2 regions of the Nitrospira sp. KM1 genome follow, and region 1 is predicted to be linked to the other one. Evidence: riboswitches for the same ligand, from Rfam matches in the RefSeq annotation. Region 1 holds a riboswitch; the other holds the start of a gene.

Region 1 (7,951 bases):
TGACCGCCGCGCCCGATCGAATAAAATTCAACACCATCTGGGCCGTCACTGCCCTGGGATAGGCGCTCACCCCCTCATCGACCACCCCGTGGTCCGCAGCGAATGTAAAGACGACACCCGACGGAACGGCGGGTTTGCGATCTCCAGTCATGGCGCAATACTGCACGGCTAACTCCTCAAGGCGGCCGAGGCTTCCTTGGGGCTTGGTCAAGTTGTCCAATCGCCGCTGCGCGTCAGCAGCGGCAGTCATATCAGGGAAACCAATCATACGTGTGACATCCAATAAAGACATAACTCTCCTATTTGATCTGAACAGGAAGCCCGCTCACCACTAAGAACACTTGGTCCGCTTCGGCGGCAATCAGCTGATTGAGAGCTCCTGCCAGTTCACGAAATCGCCTGGAGACTCTATCTGCAGGGACAAGGCCCATGCCCAACTCGTTACTGACGAGCACAGCCCGAGCGTGACTCTTCCGGATACACGAAAGAATGGCCTTTGCATCCTTCAGCACTCTTGAATCCGAGATTTCCTGTTCATACTGGTTCGACACCCACATCGTCAGGCAATCGACGAGAATCACGCGATACGACGCCGCATGCCGTTTCATCCATGCAACCAGTCCGAGAGGGACTTCCGCGGTCTTCCATGAGGATGATCGCGTGCGCCGGTGTCTGGCAATCTTCATCGCCATCTCCTCATCCAACCCTTGTCCCGTGGCCACGAATGCACGGCGCGCCGTCCGTTTCACACCGCGAACCGCTATGTTCATCGCCGCCTCACTTTTACCTGACGATGCGCCGCCCAGGACCAGGATCAGCTCGGATGCCGGCTTGTCCCTTCTCCGCACTACACTCCCTCTTCGATCAACCGGTCAATAACGGGTAGCGCCAGGTGCTTCACGACCACATCGGCCAGCCGGTCGATTTTAGCGTCCAATGAGTGGCTGTGTGTCACCGGGAGAACCTCCCATCCCTTCCATCGGCGCAATCGATTCAACCACCATCGCCGAAATTCGGCGCACTCGAACAGTCCATGCACAGAAGTCCCAAACTTCCTCCCGTGATCGAGGGAGACGCCATCATCAAGATATTCCTCCGCCGTCGGGGACTGCATATGAATGAAGGGCTGACTTTTTCCTCGAATGGTGGTGCGTCCCATATGCACACGATAGCCTGTCACTGCCGTCCCGCTCTCCGCGTGACGTCCTGCGACAGGTTGGACAATCTTCGGTACGGCGAACACGGTTTCGACCGGGAGGATTCCAAGCCCGCATGCTTCGGCCTGATCGGATTCCAGATGTTCCGGGTCCCGGATGGTCCGTCCAAGGAGCTGGTACCCGCCGCAAATGCCGCCGACCATACCACCGGCCTCCAGGACCCGTTCTGCAAAAGTGTCAAATTCACGAGCGCGAACGAAGCTCAATGCCTGGATCGTGTGTTTTGTTCCGGGGAATATCAGGGCATCCACCAAATGATCACCAGGTCGCTCCATTCGCAGAACTTCGACATCCGGCTCCGAGGCCAGCGGCTCGAAATCCGTCGCATTGGAAATTGCAGGGAGGTCCACGATGCCAACCCTGATGCGATCGGGCATCTTGTCAGTCGAAACAAATCCGCTCAACCACCCCAACGAATCCTCCTCCGGAATATTCATATCCTTTATATAGGGAACCACGCCGGCGCAGACCATCCCGGTTTCCTTCGAAACGCGAGTCAGCCCGCCGTCGAGAAGATGCTCGTCCCCGCGAAACTTATTGACGGCGAAGGCCTTCAAATGCCGACGATCGGGTTCGTCCAGCAATGACCAGGTACCGACCAACGAGGCAAATACCCCGCCTCGGTCGATATCCCCCACCAAAACAACCGGCGCCCCTGCGAACCGAGCCATCTGCATGTTTACGACATCGCAGTCCCGAAGATTGACCTCCGCGGGGCTGCCGGCGCCTTCGAGCACAACCAGGTCGAATTCGTGAGCGAGTCGCGAAAAACTTTCTTGTACCACAGACCAATATCGGCGCCGGATCATTCCGAAATCTGCGGCAGTCAATGTATCGCACACATCACCCGCGACAATCAGTTGAGCCCGGAGATCATCGGCCGGCTTAATCAACACGGGATTGAAATCCGCCCTCGGCGCCAGTCCGCAGGCCGCAGCTTGCACGGCCTGGGCTCGGCCGATCTCCTTCCCGTCCGGAGTGACGAAGGAATTATTCGACATGTTTTGTGCTTTGAAGGGCGCGACGCGAAGCCCTCGCCTCGTGAACACGCGGCACAGGGCCGACACGAGCGTGGACTTGCCGACATGCGACGCCGTTCCCTGGATCATGAGCGTGCGTGCCGGCATGCACTAGCGTTCCGCTTTGAGGTCTGCCGATTGACGCTCCCATAGAAACTCCGGCTCGCCGTGCATTTTGGCGACCCATCGCGCCAGGACGAACAGCGCGTCGCTCAACCGGTTCACGAATTTATTGATCTCGGCTTCGACCGTTTCTTCCCGCGACAGACGAATACAGACACGTTCCGCTCGACGGCAGATGGTTCGCGATACGTGCAACGTGGCGGAGACTTTCCCTCCGCCTGGTAAGATGAATTCCTTGAGGGGGGCTAGATCTTCCTGACAGCGATCAATCATATGCTCGAGCCCCGTCACGTCCTGCGCCGTGATCGTCGGCATGTTCTTGAAGCGATCACCTGCTGCCGTGGCGAGAATACTGCCGATATCGAACAGTTTGTTTTGAACCCATCGTAAATCGGTTTCGAGGCGAGCTGCCTGGACTGAGTCTTTTTCATTGTTCAGCGTCCGGGCCAGTCCAATCGATGCGTTCAGTTCATCGATGGTTCCATAGGCCTCCACGCGAAGACTGTCCTTCCACACCTGCTGTCCACCGGCCAAACGGGTTTGTCCCGCATCGCCGGTCCTCGTATAGACTTTTGTAATACGCATGTCAGGTCCTTTTCATGATTGCGGCAGTAGGACCGATTTCTCCGCTGACAATTTTCCTCAGACAGCTTGGGCAAAGACAATCGTCAAAGGCTTGCTCAATCCAATCCATCTGCTCTGTCGTCACAGCTAGTTGTCCGCACCAGCAGCAATACTGCCCGCACTCAAATGTCCCTCCGCACACTTCGCAGACCTTGACGATCGATCCCTTCATACAGTCCTTGACCTCCACGGAGCAAGCCGGGACGACGGCTCTTGCCGATCCGCCGTCCAGGCTCACAAATGTTGCTTCTCCTCGGACTATAACGGCACGTCGAAATTGATCCGTACCCCGCCGAATATCGATTTGATGGGCGTTCCGAAATACAAGACTTCTTCATACCGGCGGCCAAAAATATTGTCGGCTCTTCCATAGATTTGGACGGACTTACTGACGTCATAGGTGGCCGACGCATTCCAGACATAAAAAGACGAAATCGGTTGATCATTAAATGTATCATTGAACCGCTGCCCAATATATCGGCCCTCGAGATTGGCTCTGAACGATTCGACAGGCTGATAGCTGACTATGGTTGACCATTGATGGAGCGGCCATTTGGGCAGCCGGGTGTTCGCATTATCAGTCAGATTTTCGGTGTTCGTATACGTGTATTGGAACTGCACGTCCAGGCTCTTGATCCAAGGACGGTCACGAACCACTTGGATCTTGGCACTTGCTTCAAGTCCATCCGCCCTAGCTGCTCCGATATTCTGAGCACAAAACCCAAACCCTCCCGGTGGACATCCGGCTGGATCAAACACCGACAGGATCAGATTTTGATACCGGGTCCAAAAGTACCCGGCGCTTAACAGTACCCGGTCATTAAACAACGATTGATCGAGTGCAATATCTAGACCTTTGCTTTTCTCCGGTTTCAAATTTGGATTGCCGAAGTCGGGAAAGAATAGCTGATTGATCGTCGGAGCACGGAAGCCAGTTCCATAGCTGCCGCGCAACTTGGTTCCGGTTTCTTTGACTAGATAACCAGCTGTGACACGGTATGTAGTCGCACTTCCAAATACATTGTATTCGTCTTGCCGAATCCCTGCTGTTCCAAACAGACGGTCCCATAAATTGAGTTTGGCTTCGGCAAATCCTGCATTACTGCTCACGCCTTTGTTAGGAATGAGGCTTGTACCGTTCAGAGTATCGACAAATTCTCCAAGCTGCTCGCGAAATTGGTACCCCGCCGTCAACATTACCGGCTTGGCAACCTGAAAATCATGCTGCCACTCGATTCGATTACTGGTGGTGCTGATCTCGGAGTTGAAGGCAAACGGAGTATCCTCAAACCCAGTGACCAGATTACGCTGAAGCGTTCCAGAGCTCGTCACCAGATTATCGGTTGCTCGTGCCAACGTCAGCTTTTGCGACCACCAGTCCGTGATCGGTTGCATATATGAGCCGGAAAAGACATGCTGCTTGCTTTGCGTTTTTGCGCCAAGCACGTCGGCAGGATCAGTGAATGCGAATCCATCTAAGTTCGTAATTCCATCCATCCAACGAAAATTAAAATCCAGTCGTCCGTCTTTCGGAAGATCGACTCCCAACCTGACTGAACCCTGCCAGTTATGAAACCCGTCCCGTTCACTTGCACCGCGTCTGTAATTGATGGCGGAAAAGCTGGCTGTATCCCACCGAGTGAGGGATGCGGCTACATCGACCGGTCCCTTCTTTCCCGAAACGGTGGCCCCTTCGCGAATCGTATTAAACGATCCGTACTCTGCAAAGCCCGAGACGTTCGGCGTCTCTCGTCCACGTTTCGTTGTGATATTGATCACGCCGCCCATGGCATCCGAACCCCACATCATGCCTTGACTGCCCCGCAGGATTTCGATGCGTTCAATGTTGTCGCTCGTCAAATTGGCAAAATCATAGGTGCCCAGTGTGGCACTGTTGACGATGGCGCCGTCGATCAGAACGAGCGTCTGCTCCGGTGTTCCTCCCCGCATCCGCACATCCACATTCGTTCCCGGTCCGCCGCTTTGAAATACGGCCATCCCTTGCGCCCATCGTAACGCCTCAGCCACGGTTCTGACCTTGCGCTGTTGCATTTGTTCGCCGGAGATCACTTCGACGGCGCTCGTAACTTCTCTTATGGGAGTTTCCGTTTTTGTGGCACTGACGACCACTTCCTGAGTTTCTATGACTTCGGATGACTCGGCCATCGCAACTTCTTGCGCACGGACGGTCTGAACGGGAACCGCGAGGCCGATCACAAGAATCAGCACACGAATGACAAGGCAGACGGAAACCTGACACATGGAAACCTCCCTTTGGCTCGAAGGGTGTTGATGCGCTCCGTCGGTCGGGTCTCCTGACTCGCGGATCGATGCTTCTCTGCGCCTTCCCATCCTCTTGCGAGATCGGCTGAGAGCACGCCGCACCGGCGTGACCAGCCGATGCGACGGACCACTCGGTTCCGTCGTCACATTTCTAGACAGTGGCGTTCGTGCAGAGTCGCTCCCCGCTTACAGTGGCGGCACCGTGATGGTTTTTCACCATCTTCCCCGTCACCGACGGCGTTGGTCTGACAATCCCTCCTCAATATCCCATGCCCTGATCGGAATGACGGGTGGCCGGGCACGAACCTTCCCGTCTTTTCTTCTATCAACTCGAACTCTGAGCGGATCGATCTCCCGGTAATGTAATCCGTGGAAGTCCAGATTCCGGATGCCGGTCGATCAGGACATCGCAACTATAAACCTGGCGCAAGACATCGGCCCGCATGACGTGTTCCGGCGAGCCCAAAGCTTGGATAGCCCCGTCTTTCATTACCGCAACTCTATCGCAGGACTGACTGGCGATATTCAGATCGTGCGAGACCAAGACAATCGTCATGCTGCTGTCGCGTTTCAGCCTGCGCAGGAGCGCGCACATCTCAACCTGATGCTGCAGATCCAGAAATGCGGTCGGTTCGTCCAATAACAGGATCTTCGTATCTTGAGCGAGCGCGCGGGCGATGATGACACGTTGCCGCTCGCCGCCCGAGAGCTCCGTGACGGCTCGTCCGGCAAGCCCCCAGACATCCATGGTCTCCATTGCCTGTTGCGCGATCGCTCGATCGTCTCGGCGGTCCCAGCCAAATCCCATGTCCCAGTAGGAATGATGGCGATGCGGAAATCGCCCCATGAGAACTGTTTCGGCTACGGTAAACGGAAATGACAAATCGGATTCTTGGGGCACGAATGCCACGGACCGTGCAACCTTATCCGGAGTCAAATCCCACAAAGAGTGTCCAAATAATTCGATGGAACCCTTCGAGGGTCTGGCAATCCTCGCGAATAGTTTGAGCAGAGATGTCTTTCCGGACCCGTTGGGCCCGACGATTCCCAGGATTTGACCTGACTCGACATGGAAATTGACGTTTCGGATGATCCAGGGTGAAGCGGCCTGGTCTTGTTTCCCATAGCGGAAATGCAAGCCGCGAACGTCGAACGCATGCGGGACCGATCCCTGTGACTCGTTCTCTGCCGGCAAATTCATCTCGACGGAGGCGTTCACGACATGCGGTCCTTTCTCCAGACCAACAAATAGACGAAAAACGGACCACCGGCCAATGCCGTCACAATTCCCACCGGTAGTTCCGACGGCGCCGCGTACGTTCGGGCAAGTGTGTCGGCAACCGTCAGAAATGCGCCTCCGATCAAGACTGAAGCAGGCATAAGGAGACGGTGATCCGCACCAAACACCATACGCACGGCGTGGGGAATCACCATGCCAATGAAGCCAATCATGCCGCTGAAGGACACGACGGCGCCGGTCATCAAGGCCGATAGGAGAAGAAGATTCCGTTTCACCCGCTCGGTATCAATGCCCAGAGACCGCGCCGCATCCTCGCCGAACGCCATCAGGTTCAGCACGCCGACGTGTCTCAGCAAGAGAAATAGACCCAGCAGCACATACAAAGAAAAGACCGACAATGCGGGAAGAGCTGGAGCCGTCAGCGACCCCATGAGCCAGGCCATCATCCCGAACGAACGATTCGGATCCAGGATCGAGGTGATGAACATGATGAGTGCCGAGAAGATCGCATTCAAGATGACGCCGGCCAGGAGGACGCTGTGGATGGGGAGACGGTCATAACTCACCGCCATACGATAGATCACGGCCAACGCCATGAGGCTTCCCAAAAATCCGCATAGCGGCAACGCCGATACCGACAGTATCGTCGTACCCACGCCGAAAAGGACGGCCACCGACACGCCGAGCGCCGCTCCACTCGACACCCCGAGCACGTAGGGATCTGCCAATGCATTGCGCAGCAATGCCTGCAATGTGACGCCGATCGCGGCCAGGCTCGCTCCTGCCAAAAATCCCAACAACACCCTGGGAAGGCGCACCTGCATCAGAATGGTGGCGGTCACATCGGAATCGGCCGTCCCGGGGAAGCTTGTGATCGTCCGCCAGATGATTCCGAACATTTCGCCCAATCCGATGTATTGCGTACCGAACTGAAGGCATAACACCACTGTCGCCACCGATACCGCGGATAAGAAGATGATTATGGTCAACCAACGCTTCGTCGTGAGCGTGGACTGTTGAAAAGTATGGTGATCAATTTCTTGCGAACGAGGGACGGTATTCGATGCCTGGACCATGTGAGTCGGCTGGGACGATGGAGGATGCGAAAGAGTCGGCATCATGGTCGGGTCATGACAGGGTCGTCGGCAAATGCCTCCGGATGGATGGCGCGCGCGAGGAGTTCCAGCCCTTCGACGATTCGAGGACCCGGCCGATTGAGCGCGTCGGAGGAGACATCTCGGAACTGTCTGTGACGAACGGCCGAAAGGCCGTTCCAGCGATTCCATTCTTGTTGCTCGCTTTTGGGGATCCCCTCGAGAGAACCGACTGGGAAGATCAGGACTTCGGGGTCTTCGCCCAAAACAGTCTCCATACTCAGTCTGGGATACGGCATTGGAGTTCCGGAAGCAATATTGAGCCCTCCCGCCAACCCGATCATTTGATGG
Region 2 (7,951 bases), 300 kb from region 1:
CCAAAAATGAGGGATTCGCCTGAGAATCCAATACCCTTCGCTTTGACTTAGCAGCACTTCCGAGGCTAATCTACACTACTTTTCGCCTCTGTTGGCACATGAATAATGGGGAAGTGGTGGAGGTGCTTCCCAGGTTACTCGGTCACTTTTCTTTGTATTGTCCGTACATGTTAATGAGATCACGTTCATTTGGACATTCGATATGATGAACATTTTCATATGGGCGATCGTCCTTCTCCTGGGGTTACTGCTGATTGGATTAATGTTGTACTTGCTATTTCCCCGCAAATATCAGTCTGCCGATTCTGTCGCCAATTCCTATGATGATTGGACCAATGACGGCATTCTAGAGTTCTACTGGGGCGAACATATCCATCTGGGTCACTATGGCTCTCCACCACGCAAAAAGGATTTTCTCAAAGCCAAGTCAGACTTTGTGCATGAAATGGTGCATTGGGGTGGGTTAGACAAGCTTCCTTCCGGTACGACGGTTTTAGATGTGGGCTGTGGCATTGGCGGCAGCAGTCGCATTCTCGCGCGAGATTATGGCTTTGCTGTCACAGGAATCACGCTCAGCCCTCAGCAAGTCAGACGTGCTCAAGCACTGACCTCCCCAGAGGTGAATGCCCACTTTCAGATCGATGATGCACTGGCACTTTCGTTCCCCAATGCCAGTTTTGATGTGGTCTGGTCGGTCGAGGCAGGACCGCACATGCCGGATAAGGCACAATTCGCTCGGGAGCTACTGCGTGTTCTGAAACCGGGTGGAATTCTGGTCGTTGCCGATTGGAATCAGCGGGACGATCGTCAGGTTCCACTCAATTTTTGGGAAAAGCCAGTGATGCGGCAACTGCTGGATCAGTGGTCTCATCCAGCGTTTTCGAGCATTGAAGGGTTTTCAGAATTACTGGAGTCAACCGGACTGGTGGCGGGTGAAGTCACCACAGCAGATTGGACTGTCGAAACCATACCCTCATGGCTCGATTCCATCTGGCAGGGATTTGTCCGTCCAGCAGGACTTGTTCGGTTTGGCGTGAGCGGGTTGATTAAATCATTGCGAGAAGTGCCCACGTTCCTGTTAATGCGTCTGGCGTTTGGCACAGGGCTGTGCCGCTTTGGCATGTTTCGGGTAGTGCGTGCCAATGTCCTTACGAGTGAGATGATATCTACGCAAATGGATGACAGGCTTGTACGATTCTGAGTGCCATTGATGCCCAAGAAACTAATCACTGAGCTGAGGTATTGGGGGAATCACCTTAACTGCGTTTGCGACATTCAATGTAATGGCTAGTAGCCAGGGTTCTCGCAGGGCCCGCGAAGCTAGAGCGAATGCGAGATTGAGTCAGTACTCGCCAAGCAACATTCTCGATACGGTCAAAAGTGTTTCATCGCGGTGGTTCCGGTTCGCAGCATTGAACAAATAGACCAATAATATCCAGATCTATTTCGTTTCCCTCTCTCAGATCTGGGTGTGCTTCCAGAATGCCATGAAGGATCAATGCCGGATTTGTTACGGACGGATTGTCACGCATGAACGCTCCGATAGCTTCATCAAGGTCGGTCATCGCGGTGGTCCTCTATCGGAAGAAACTAGTCTTTGCTAATAAATTGTCCTATCAACGGAATGAGGGCTTTCGAACTTCAAGAAATGAAGAACTACCCTTACCCTTCAGATACTTAAAAAATTTAGCTGTCAGCGACTATGAAATGGTGCGCCCGGCTGGAATCGAACCAGCGACCCTCAGCTTAGAAGGCTGATGCTCTATCCAACTGAGCTACGGGCGCGATAAATATCTCAATCACTTAGCTGGTGTATCTACTTTAACGTTCGACCAAGTGTTACCGGCGTGTCCAGCTTAAAGGGTATCTATCGAACTTTTGGGTATTAGGAGTCAAGTCATGCTTTTCAATCGCATTGTACCGTTTCCACATTTTCTCAGACTTGTGCCCCACTTGTGCATTGCCGGTGCCGTGTCCACCCCTACCCTTCTTAGGTTGGTGGAAGCGCAATGCCTCAAATCGTGGAATCCGAAATCAGGAATGCTGGCTTTCACCAGAGCTACCTTGCAATGATCTTATCATGTGATAAATGGGTTTCCTCTCGCCGGTGAAGACGTACCTAGTCGACAGGCTACGCACTTTTGCAATTCTCTGCAAGGTCAGCTTGACAGCGGGCGGGGGAAGAACCTGAACTGTGTCAGACCTTCTTAGCGGTGATAGACTCTCGCTTAAGGTTTTAGCCGCACTGCCCGTACTCCTCTAGCATCATAAGGAATTCCCACTTGCCTAAGTGCTCATGTCGAAATTTCACGAATCGACCGACCTTGATGAAGCTCACTTTATAAGCTGGTACCCAACCATGCGCGTGAGTTTCGACACGCCTAAATACCCTGCTGCCTCGTTCATCGTCAAAAGCTTGCTCATGAAGTCCTTCTCTCTATTTTCGTGGTAGCACCCCCCCTGCGCAGGAGCATCGCGCATGCACGATCCAGCATCGCCATCAAGTAGCGCCGGCAGTACCAATCTCCATCTTCTCTGCCAGATTCCAGCGCATCGCGCTGGTCTATGAGCGGACGACGAGTGAGTCATCAGGCAAGATCGACACGGCTCGATGAGCCGCCGAATTCCTTCGCCCGTGTTTTCATGGCTTGGATCGCGAACAGTTTTTCGTGTGAGGGCTCTCTCACTGATTTAATGATGATCGCTATCAGTTCAGCCATTCATGTCCTTGACTTGAATTGGTTCAGAAATATAGACTCCGCCCCGTTGCTGGTCTCTGAGATCGTTCAGAGAATAAAGAGGGAACCCGGTGCAAATCCGGGGCTGCCCCGCAGCGGTAAGCGAGAACGACTCCACCTTCGCACTGACTCGTCAGAGTTGGGAAGCGGTGGAGAGTAGGAACGCGGCATACGCCGACACGCTCGCAAGCCCGAAGACCTGCCAGCATCCGGCTCCGGAGAGACAACCGGTGCCTGTTAGACCTTGATGCCTCGTGGGAGGGCCGTGGGTCTGAGCTGGTACGGACTCGTCTCTTCTCTTCCGTTCTAAGTTCACGACCACATCCCCTTCACAAGGATTCTCGTTATCCGCGGGGATGCAGGTCGGTCCGAAATCCACACACATTTCGGCTGATCCTCTCCTCGTCCGGGAACCTCGATGGACCACGGGATCGGTCGGCAATGTGACGCCTGAAAACGAAATCTCCATCAGACCACTCTTTGCCACGCCGCTGCTGGTGTTTACCGTTGTGGACCACCGTCGCATCAACGCCGAGCTTTCTCGTCTTATCCTCGAACGAGAAACCTCTCAACCGAGTTATTCAGACGACGAGGTTGTCGGATGGTCGTCTCCTCATGATCTCTCCATGCTGGAATGGGCTGCCGATCCGCTTGAGCTTCTCCTTGGTCAGGTCACCCAAGTCGCCACGTGCATGACAGAGTTGTCAGAACGATCGAGTCTCCACGCGCGGCAACCCGAGTGGCGAGTAGCCGAATTGTGGGCCAATGTACAGCGGAAGGGAGGCAGCAATGCTTGCCACCCACATCCCGGCAGTTTTTGGTCCGGCGTGTATTACATCGACGTGGGCGACGTCTCACAGGGAGCAAATGGCGGAGAATTGCAACTCTATGATCCGCGAGGATGTCTGCCGCGCATGCTAGCCCCATATCTCCGATACAGCGTGCCAGAGCTCCATGACGCAGGAGCGAGTGTCTCGTTTACCCCCTCAGCCGGCCAATGCCTGCTGTTTCCCGGCTGGCTGTTTCACGCAGTCACGCGGTATACGGGGAATGCTCCTCGTATCAGCATCGCCTTCAATCTCGATCCGATTATTCACAAAGGCTCATGAGAGAATCGCGCCAGTGCAACCATTACCGAAAGCATCCGAGGCCTCATGATTAAAGTCTTAATATTTGGACTGACGTTACGAACCGCACTGGATGAGCATGAACTGGACATTGAGACATCACTGCCCACCACCGTGAAAAAATTGATCGAAGATCATCCCCCTCGACTGGGGGCGCTCCTCCCATTCGTGATCGATCGTGAAGTCGTCATTATTGTGAACAGACGGATCGGATCGGAACACTCGATCGTAAAGGACGGTGACGTCGTCAAACTTTCCTACCACTCGCAAAACCAAGCTCATGATGGTGTACGCGACATTCCAACGTAACCATTGAGACACAAACAGCGCGGAGTATGTCTTGACATCGCTCGGAATCGACTATAGACTCCCGCCCCGTGCTGGTTCTCCGAAATACTCGGAGACGAAGAGGGAACCCGGTGTGAATCCGGGGCTGCCCCGCAGCGGTAAGCGAGAACGACTCCACCTTCGCACTGACTCGTCAGAGTTGGGAAGCGGTGGAGAGTAGGAACGCGGCATACGCCGACACGCTCGCAAGCCCGAAGACCTGCCAGCATCTGACATTGGAGAGACAACCGATGTCGGTTTGACCTGGAAGCCTCGTGGGAGGGCCATGGGTCTGAGCTGGTACGGATCTCTTTCCTTCCTCCGTCCTCGGTTCACGACCATCCCCTTTCATAGCTTCCCGTCACCCGTGGGGGTGAAGGTCGGCTTTACACGCCCTGGCGTCGTCTCAAAGGGCAGTGTTAGCTGATGTCGGCTCCTCACGGTCAACCCGCAAGGGTACATCCTTTGCGCAACCACCGAACGAGGAGGCATTATGGCCAACGATCCCGCCCAGCAGGTAGATCCCCAATCCGTTTCTCCTGCAGCCTCAGCGCACCGGGCCAATGACAGCGGAACATCCTCGTCTCCTTCAACGATGCGTGTGCGCAAACGCAACGGTTCGATGGAGGCCGTCGATGTAATGAAGATCGTTCGCGCTGTCGAACGCTGTTGCACCGGTTTGACGGATATCGATCCGCTACGAATTGCTACCAAGACGATCAGCGGACTCTACGATGGCGCGACGACCAGGGAACTCGACCGTCTCTCGATTCAAACGGCCGCAGGGCTCATTGTAGAAGAGCCGCAATATTCCAAATTGGCCGCACGGCTGCTCTCGACCTACATCGATAAGGAAGTCCGCAATCAGGAGATCCACGCCTTTACGCAATCCATTGCAGAAGGGCAACGCCTTGGACTCATCAATGGTCGCCTCGCGGCGTTCGTTTCTCAAAACGCCCGTAAGTTGAATGATGCGATCACGCCGGCGCGGGATCGGGAGTTCGAATACTTCGGCCTGCGCACCATCTACGACCGCTATCTGCTCAAACATCCGATCAGCCGGCAAGTCATCGAGACTGCCCAACACTTTTTCTTGCGTATTGCCTGCGCACTGTCTGAAACGGTCTCCGATGCCCTGGAATTGTACCGGCTGATGTCCGTCCTGGAATATCTGCCGAGCTCTCCCACCCTCTTCAACGCCGGAACGCGGCATGAGCAATTGTCCAGCTGTTTCCTTCTCGATTCGCCGGAAGATGCTCTGGAACAGATTTACCAGCGATACACAGACGTGGCCATGCTGTCGAAATTTTCCGGCGGTATCGGCCTGGCCTATCATCGCGTCCGCTCCCGCGGTTCGCTCATCGAGAGCACGAACGGCAATTCCAGCGGAATCATTCCCTGGCTGAAGACGCTCGACGCCTCCGTGGCGGCGGTCAATCAAGGAGGAAAACGCAAGGGAGCTTGCTGCGTCTATCTTGAACCATGGCACGCCGACGTCGAAGAATTTCTCGAGCTGCGCGATAACACCGGTGACGAGGCTGCTCGCACTCACAATCTGAATCTCGCAAACTGGATTCCGGATCTGTTCATGGAACGCGTGGAACAGGATGCAGATTGGAGCCTGTTCGATCCGAAAGACGTCCCTGAACTCCCCGATTTGTACGGAGACGCTTTCGTGCAGGCCTACGAGCAGGCTGAACGCGATGGACAGGCCGTCAAGGCAGTGAAGGCGCGCACATTGTACGCGCGGATGATGCGCACCCTTGCACAGACTGGAAACGGATGGATGACGTTCAAGGACACATCCAATCGGACCTGTAATCAGACCGCGAGATCCGGGCGCACGGTCCATTTGTCGAACCTCTGTACGGAAATTCTCGAAGTCACCTCCCAAAACGAAACCGCGGTCTGCAACCTCGGGTCCATCAATCTGTCTCGGCACCTCTTCACCGAGCCTGGCGGGACGGTATCGTTCGACTTCACCAAGCTGGCGCAGACCGTTCGGACGGCGGTCCATCAACTCGATCGCGTCATCGATCTGAATTTCTATCCGATTCCTGCGGCCCAGGCTTCAAATTTTCGCTGGCGGCCGGTCGGCCTCGGCGTGATGGGCCTGCAGGACGTGTTCTTTCAGTTGCGGCTGCCGTTCGACAGCGCAGAAGCAAGGCGATTGTCTTGTCGCATCGCCGAGGACATCTATTTTCATGCCCTGTCGACCTCGATGGATCTGGCGATGACCAAGGGTCGTCATCCTGCCTTCGACGAAACGCGTGCCGCAGATGGTCAGCTCCAGTTCGATGCTTGGAGTGTCTCCCCTTCCGAGCCGGAACGGTGGGAAGCCTTGCGAGCTCGTATCCGCACACACGGTTTGCGGCATTCTCTTCTTATAGCGGTCGCACCGACCGCGACGATTGCATCTATTGCCGGTTGCTATGAGTGCATCGAGCCGCAAGTGTCCAACCTATTTAAGCGGGAAACCTTGTCCGGTGATTTCCTGCAGGTCAACCGGTATCTGGTCTCCGATCTGAAACTGAGGGGCTTTTGGACCGAAGTCATGCGTAACCGATTGAAGATGGCCGAAGGATCGGTTCAATCATTCGACGATCTTCCCGATGACTTGCGTCTGCTGTATCGCACCGTCTGGGAAATCCCGATGCGATCATTAATCGATATGGCTGCGGATCGCGGGGCATTCATCGATCAGAGCCAGTCGCTGAATCTGTTCATTGAAAACCCGAATATCGGGCAACTGTCCAGCATGTACTTTTATGCCTGGCAGAAAGGTCTGAAAACGACTTACTACCTTCGTTCGCGTCCTGCCACACGGATCGCAAAAGCCACCATCGATGCCGCATCGGCTGACTTGCAGGGTGGCAGAATGGCCTCCGCGTCCACGCCGAACACCACCTCACCGTCGAAGCATGATATCGCACGAGACATCGCCTGTTCCCTGGAGAATCCAGGATCCTGCGAGGCCTGCCAATGAAATATGTCGAACGCCCGGCACGACTCCTCGATCCTGGTATGTGTCTGACGCTGAGGCCGATGACCTATCCAGTGTTTTTTGACATGTATCGGGCCGCCATCCGCAATACTTGGACAGTCGAAGAAGTCGACTTTTCAACAGATGTAGACGACTTGCGAAGCAAGATGAATTCATCCGAACGTCATCTCGTCCAGCGCCTGGTTGCCTTCTTCGCTACAGGGGATTCTATTGTCGCCAACAACCTGGTCCTGAATCTGTATCGACACATCAATGCGCCGGAAGCGCGGATGTACTTGTCGCGGCAGCTGTACGAAGAAGCCCTCCATGTTCAGTTTTATTTGACCCTGCTGGATACCTACGTGCCGGACGCCGCTGAACGGCACGATGCATTCGCCGCCATCGAAACCATTCCGTCGATACGCCGCAAGGCAGAGTTTTGTTTCACATGGATGAACTCCCTTCAGCATCTGAGCGTCTTGCATACCCGAGACGAACGCCGGCTGTTTCTGCAGAACCTCATCGGCTTTGCGGCCTGCATCGAAGGGCTCTTCTTCTTTGCCGCGTTTGCGTACGTGTACTTTCTGCGGTCTCGCGGCCTTCTGCACGGATTGGCGGGAGGAACCAATTGGGTGTTTCGTGACGAAAGCGCTCACATGGCCTTCGCCTTTGAGGTTGTCCAACAGATCCGGCGGGAAGAGCCTGAGCTGTTTGACGCGTCGCTCGCGCGGAATGTCATCACGATGATCGAAGAGGCGGTCGCTTGTGAAATCGGA

What was found. A riboswitch is a leader RNA that binds a small molecule or an ion and turns the genes downstream of it on or off. The one in region 1 is predicted to bind cobalamin.
Region 2: linked by a shared signal. The riboswitch ahead of W02_RS02430 (2OG-Fe(II) oxygenase family protein) and the one ahead of W02_RS03830 (TonB-dependent siderophore receptor) in region 1 are both predicted to bind cobalamin.

The regions. Positions count from the first base shown of each region.
Region 1 is NZ_AP022671.1:821,388-829,338, forward strand. It holds gene cobT (nicotinate-nucleotide--dimethylbenzimidazole phosphoribosyltransferase) at 1-292, opposite strand, end outside; gene cobU (bifunctional adenosylcobinamide kinase/adenosylcobinamide-phosphate guanylyltransferase) at 300-848, opposite strand; gene W02_RS03815 (cobyric acid synthase) at 848-2,344, opposite strand; gene W02_RS03820 (cob(I)yrinic acid a,c-diamide adenosyltransferase) at 2,348-2,944, opposite strand; gene W02_RS21990 (cysteine-rich CWC family protein) at 2,946-3,155, opposite strand; gene W02_RS03830 (TonB-dependent siderophore receptor) at 3,242-5,245, opposite strand; cobalamin riboswitch at 5,271-5,534, opposite strand; gene W02_RS03835 (ABC transporter ATP-binding protein) at 5,592-6,485, opposite strand; gene W02_RS03840 (iron ABC transporter permease) at 6,482-7,627, opposite strand; gene W02_RS03845 (ABC transporter substrate-binding protein) at 7,624-7,951, opposite strand, start outside.
Region 2 is NZ_AP022671.1:520,160-528,110, reverse strand. It holds gene W02_RS02445 (methyltransferase domain-containing protein) at 206-1,201, shown strand; gene W02_RS02440 (hypothetical protein) at 1,386-1,565, opposite strand; tRNA gene W02_RS02435 (tRNA-Arg) at 1,709-1,785, opposite strand; gene W02_RS21720 (hypothetical protein) at 2,589-2,720, opposite strand; cobalamin riboswitch at 2,754-2,960, shown strand; gene W02_RS02430 (2OG-Fe(II) oxygenase family protein) at 3,182-3,847, shown strand; gene W02_RS02425 (MoaD/ThiS family protein) at 3,893-4,174, shown strand; cobalamin riboswitch at 4,230-4,435, shown strand; gene W02_RS02420 (ribonucleoside-diphosphate reductase subunit alpha) at 4,788-7,178, shown strand; gene W02_RS02415 (ribonucleotide-diphosphate reductase subunit beta) at 7,175-7,951, shown strand, end outside.